DNA from 2 places in the Anaeromicrobium sediminis genome. Region 2 is predicted to be linked to the other one. Evidence: riboswitches for the same ligand, from Rfam matches in the RefSeq annotation. Region 2 holds a riboswitch; the other holds the start of a gene.
The links. A riboswitch is a leader RNA that binds a small molecule or an ion and turns the genes downstream of it on or off. The one in region 2 is predicted to bind glycine.
Positions count from the first base shown of each region.

Region 1 (3,217 bases), on a different contig from region 2:
CCTCCTTTTTATTCTCCAAAATTGTGTTCAATATATTTCTCTGCAGTTACAGCTGCAATTGCACCATCTGCTGCCGCAGTGATTACCTGTCTTAATGATTTTACTCTAATATCTCCTGCTGCAAATACACCATCAACGTCTGTGTTCATATCATCATCTGTCATAATGTATCCACCTTCGTTCATCTTAACTTTACCTTTATATAATTCACTTATAGGTAAGAATCCAATGAATGGGAATACTCCAAATGTACCATCATCTTCGTGTGCTTCATACTCAGTTAATTCACCAGTTTTAGTGTTTTTGAATACTATAGACTCAATAATTCCATCACCTTTAATCTCATCTACAGTAGTATCCCACATAAACTCCATTTTATCATTCTTAAATGCTTTTTCTTGAATTGACTTAGCAGCTCTTAATTCATCTCTTCTATGTACAATTGTTACTTTTCTAGCAAATTTAGTTAAGTACATTGCTTCTTCTACTGCAGAGTCTCCTCCACCGATTACGAATACTTCTAAGTCTGTAAAGAAGTCAGCATCACAAGTTGCACAGTAAGAAACTCCCTTACCTGTTAATTCTACTTCACCTTTGCATCCAATCTTTCTTGGTTGTGCTCCAGTTGCAATGATTACTGCCTTTGCATGGTACTCTTCTTTTTCACCTTTTAAAACTTTAACTTTTCCAGTGAAATCTACATCTACTATTGAATCAATTTTCTTCTCTGCTCCAAATTCTTCTGCTTGCTCTACCATTCTTGCAATTAAGCTAGGTCCTGTTGCATCTGCAATTGATCCTGGATAGTTAGCTACTTCATTTGTAGTAACTATTTGTCCTCCAACTTTACCCTTTTCAAGAATTAATGTTTTTAACTTTGCTCTTGATGCATAAAGCCCAGCAGCTAATCCAGCTGGTCCTGCTCCTACTATTACCACATCATATAAGTTTTGCATTTTAATCCTCCTTAAACTTTACTTTTTTCTTACTATATAGCACTCTTTATTATTGACAAATCAATGACTTGAAAATCTTCTAAAATACTTTCTGTCCAATTAGGAGTTTTCCTATCATTTATTAATTTTTTAGCACTTTCTAATGAATTCTCTATAATCATTAAGGATTCCATATCTAGTTTAGCCACTTCTTTTGAAATCAATACAGATTTATAAGGAGTTTCATTTGGTTTAATACTTGATGATAGTGGATGTGTAAGCAACTTATGTCCCCCATGAATCTTATCTCTAACTAATTCTAGTACTTTAATGAAATCCTTTTCCTTCATGTAAATAGTATCTATTTCCTTGGAAAATTCTTCATTCACTTTTGGGTTATTCGTCACTAATATTCTTTTCATCTCATCCTCCAACTTTCTAAAAAGTCACAATCATTTTTATTTTATGACACTTTTGAATAAAATAAAAGCATGGCAAATAATTATGCCACGCTTCTCTGTCGTAAACCTGAGAGATTCTCCCCATAGGGGATTGCTCCTTCGGTGCTTTTTATTTAAAAAGCTTTCCAGAGTTCTGTCAGAGTACGGTCCTTTTGCCTGAAAAATTCACAAACCAGTTGGCAATAACATAGTTTGTTTGTCCCTTCGGCGACTAATTTTAGTTCTCTCCCACACCCATCAATCAGAAATCGATTTTTTTATACAATTTTTTCTATGTCCTTATCACAATTTCATTATAGAACAAAGTTTAAAATTTATCAATATCTTTTTTATGCAAGTATGCAAGTTTTTTTTACTTTAAAAATATAATCCCGATTAGGCTTGGTCCAGTATGCGTGCCTATTGTAGGCCCTATGCGACTTTCAAGGATTTCCACAGGTTTTAACTCTTCTCTCACTTCTTCCTTCATTTTTTCGAAACTTTTTTCATTTTTACCATGTATCAGGGTAATTGAACCTATTTTTCCATCAAGCGACATACTTCTACACATATCTATCATTTTCCTTATTATTTTTTTACTACCCCTTACTTTATCCATAACTTCTATTTCTCCACCCTCAATATGTAATATGGGTTTTAAATTTAATAAATTTCCTATCATGGCTTTAGCAGGACTTAATCTTCCACCTTTTTTTAGATATTCTAGAGTTTCTACAGAAAATAATACTTCCACCCTATCTATCATACTATTAATTTTTTCAATTATTTCTTCTTTTGTTTTACCTTCTTTAGCCATTCTAGCTGCCTCTACAGCCATCATTCCACATCCATAGGATAGTGATAGAGTATCTATCACATGAACTTTCTCTGGATCTGTTGCATCCTTAGCTATTAAGGCCGATTGATGAGTTCCACTTACCTTTGAGGATCCATTTATAATTATGATTTCATAACCTTCACTTAAATATTTTTCTATTTTTTCAATATATGCACTAGGTATAACTTGCGCTGTTTTAGGAAGTTCTGTACTTTTTTCCAACTTTTCAAAAAATTCATCTATAGTTATTGTCACCTGATCTTCATATTCTACTTCTCCAAATCTTACTTTAAGGGGTAATACACATATATCATATTTTTGGGCTACTTCTTTGGGAATGTCAGACAAACTATCTGTTATTATTTTTATCTTCATGAAATATGCTCCTTTCATTTTGTACCTACTTATAGATAATCTTATTATTAGGATTTGTCTTTTACAACATTTTTTATTTAGTATGTTAAAATTTTAATATTCTAATTAAAAAAGTGTAATAAGGGTCCTAACCCCTATTACACCTATTTTATATTATCTATCTGGAAAATCTAATACGGCAAAGGCAATCTTAGCTGTATGATCTCCTATTCTTTCTAAATTGCTTATAATATCTAGGAATATAACTCCAGAAGATGTAGTACATTCTTGTCTATTAAGTCTACCAATGTGGCTAGCTCTTAATGATTTTTCCATATGATCTATTTCGCCTTCTCGTTCTAATATTCTTCTTGCTGTATTTAAGTCAGCTGTTTCTAGGGCTAAAATAGATTCCTTATAAGACTTTAGAACTCTCTCGTGCATCTCTTCTAATTCCTTGATACCTTTATCACTAAATACTAATTTATTGTCTTTCTTATATACGGCCAATTCTGCAATGTTATCTGCATGATCTCCAACTCTTTCAATATCGTTTATAGTATTAAACATTCCATCTACAATTTCATGTTGTCTCGCTGATAGGGATGTATTTGATAATTTAACTAAATATTCTCCTATGGATCTTTCCA
Region 1 covers NZ_NIBG01000002.1:327,877-331,093, reverse strand. Annotated here, with positions in the region: gene trxB (thioredoxin-disulfide reductase) at 9-956, opposite strand; gene CCE28_RS04435 (GrdX family protein) at 989-1,357, opposite strand; glycine riboswitch at 1,531-1,637, opposite strand; gene CCE28_RS04430 (DegV family protein) at 1,749-2,588, opposite strand; gene CCE28_RS04425 (Na/Pi cotransporter family protein) at 2,742-3,217, opposite strand, start outside.
Region 1: it holds a riboswitch for glycine, as region 2 does, so the genes downstream of both, CCE28_RS04435 (GrdX family protein) here and gcvT (glycine cleavage system aminomethyltransferase GcvT) in region 2, are expected to answer to the same signal.

Region 2 (3,217 bases):
ATAAATTAGATGAAATCCTAAGTAGGGCATTGAGTATGGATAGGGTATGCCTACAGGGAATGACAGGAGTACATGGAGAACTTATAAGCTTTATGCTAATGAGGGCTTATTATAATAGTATAAAAGAATTTAAAAGGACTAAAATAATAGTTTCTCATGTGGACTATAAAAATAGCAAGTCCATATTGTGTTTAGCCGGATATGAAGTTGTAAAAGTACAACTAGATGAAGAAGGAAGTATATGTATAGATTCCTTAAAAGAGTTATTAGATGATAAAATAGCTGCTATTATGCTTACCAATTCAATTGCGTTAGATTTAAAAAAGGCAAAAGAAATAGAAGAATTAGTTCACAATATAGGTGGATTAATACTTTATAATGGATGGAATATTAATTCGATTGATGAAATTATGGATTTCTCCTATGGACATATTGACATGATTCACTTTGATTTAAATAGGGCTTTTGGAAATTATTATGATTCTGGATGTGGCGCTATAGGGGTGAAGGAACATTTGGTTAAATTCTTGCCTATACCAATTGTTCACAAGGCTAATGATAAGTATATATTAGATTATGATAGGCCAGAGTCTATAGGTAAGATAAAAGGCTTTTATGGTAATTATAGAATGATTTTAAGGGCCTATACTCATATGTTGGCTAGGGGAATGAAGTAGAGAAATTATAAAAAACACAAAAGTGTCAAAAAAACTACTAACTAGGTAAATGAAATGAGAAAAAATGAAAATTATGCCTATAAAATAGAGAAAACCACATAAAATGGTATTAGAAAAAATATGGGCCACATAAGACTTTAATAGGATAAAGCCTAGTTATTACAATTAGTTCATGGAAATGGATTCTTATTTTCCTGACTATATTTGTAATAACTTCTAGAAGTTTCAAATGTGTTAAGTTAATATCAATTGTTGAAATATTCAGAAAAGTACTGTAATATAAATACAAATAATAAAATATGATTATCCAAATGAGGATAGCGTGAGATATCTTTAAAGATAGCCGAAGAAGCAATGTGGAAAAAGCCAAATTTTCACAGAAACTTTCAGGCAAAAGGATCGTTATCTGATGGGTCTCTGGAAAGTTGGATAGTTTCCACGCCGAAGGGGAAATACACCATAGGGTGTAGAAGCTCTCAGGTAAAAAAGGACAGAGGGATATGGAGGCATTAAAAATTGTCATGCCTTTATATCTCTCTTTTTAATTTCAAAAATATAAACAAGACTACATGTTATGCATAGAAGATGAGAATCATATTTAGTGTGATAAAAGAATTATTTAAGGAGGGGAAACGAAATGTCAAATCTTAAAAGAACGGCTCTTTTCAATGCCCATGGAAAGCACGGAGGAAAGATAATAGACTTCTCAGGATGGGAACTTCCAGTCCAATATGAGGGCATCACTCCAGAGCACGAAGCTACTAGAAATAAGGCTGGTCTATTTGATGTATCTCATATGGGAGAAGTGGAAGTTAAGGGTAAGGATGCCTTTAAATTCGTACAAAATTTAGTGACTAATGATGTATCTGCCCTTGAGGATAATCAGGTATTATATACATTTATGTGCTATGAAGACGGTGGAGTGGTAGATGATTTATTAGTATATAGATTTAATGAAGAACATTTTTTCCTTGTAATAAATGCTAGTAACGTGGATAAGGATTTTGACTGGATGAAGAAGAACTCAGATGGATATGATATAGATGTTGTGAATATATCAGAGGCGTTATCTCAATTGGCCATACAAGGACCTCATGCTCAAGAAATACTACAAAAACTAACAGATACAGATTTGACCGAGATAAAGTTTTTCTACTGTAAGAGAAATGTGAATGTGGCCGGAGCTAGCTGTTTGGTTTCAAGAACTGGATATACGGGAGAAGATGGTTTTGAAATATACCTAGACCATGACAATGCAGAAATGGTTTGGGAAAAACTTATGGAAGAGGGAAAAGATCTAGGGCTAAGACCAGTGGGTCTAGGAGCTAGGGACACTTTAAGATTTGAAGCTACATTACCCCTTTATGGGAATGAATTGACTAAGGATATAACTCCATTAGAAGCGGGCCTTGGATTCTTTGTAAAGTTAGACACAGACGATTTTATAGGAAAGGAAGCTTTGGTTAAGCAGAAGGCAGAAGGATTAAAGAGAAAAATAGTAGGTTTTGAAATGTTAGATAAGGGAATTCCTAGACATGGTTATGAAGTATGGGCAGATGGAAAAGAAATAGGATTTGTAACTACTGGATATGCTGCTCCTACAGTTAAGAAGAATATAGGATTTGCCATGGTTCCTATAGAGTATTCAAAACTAGGTACACCTATTGAAATAAAGGTGAGAAAAAGAATTTTAAAGGCTCAAGTGGTAAGTAAGAGATTTTACACTAAGAACTATAAGAAATAAAAGCTAAGATAGGTTTAAAAAACTATATTAGCTCAATAAAATTAAGAAAATTAAAAACAATCTAAATATGGATGTTGTTATGGACTATTATATTTAGAAAAAGTTATTAAGGAGGAATTTATTGTGAAAATAGTAGAAGGAATTTATTATTCAAAGGATCATGAGTGGATTAAGGTAGAGGGAAATGAAGCTTCTATAGGAATTACAGATTATGCTCAACATGCCCTAGGGGAAATCGTTTATGTGGAAATGCCTGAGGTTGATGATGAATTAAATGCTGGAGATGTATTTGGTGTTATTGAATCTGTTAAGGCTGCATCCGATTCTTACATGCCTGTGTCAGGAAAGATTACAGGAATAAATGAAGAATTAGAAGATTCACCGGAACTTTTAAATAATAGTCCTTATGAAAGCTGGATATTAAAGGTTGAAATCAGCGATTTATCAGAATTAGACAGTTTAATGGATCATGAAGACTATAAGGCATTTTGTGAAAGTGAAAGCCATTAAAAATTAGTTTCTATAAAGTATGGAGGAGGTAGCCTATGCATAGATATATTGCTAATACAGAAGCAGATAGAAAATATATGCTAAACGAAATAAATGCAGAATCTATAGATGATTTATTTAGTGATATTCCAGAAGAACTTAAGTTAGGTAGGGAGCTCAACTTAAAAGAGGGAATGTCAGAGATAGAAATCTTTAATCATATGAACGAAATTGCAAGTAAAAATAAGAGTATAAATGATTTAACATGCTTTTTAGGAGCAGGAGCATATGATCATTATATTCCTAC
Region 2 covers NZ_NIBG01000023.1:6,443-9,659, forward strand. Annotated here, with positions in the region: gene CCE28_RS18020 (PLP-dependent aminotransferase family protein) at 1-677, shown strand, start outside; glycine riboswitch at 989-1,089, shown strand; glycine riboswitch at 1,093-1,173, shown strand; gene gcvT (glycine cleavage system aminomethyltransferase GcvT) at 1,315-2,421, shown strand; gene gcvH (glycine cleavage system protein GcvH) at 2,545-2,931, shown strand; gene gcvPA (aminomethyl-transferring glycine dehydrogenase subunit GcvPA) at 2,967-3,217, shown strand, end outside.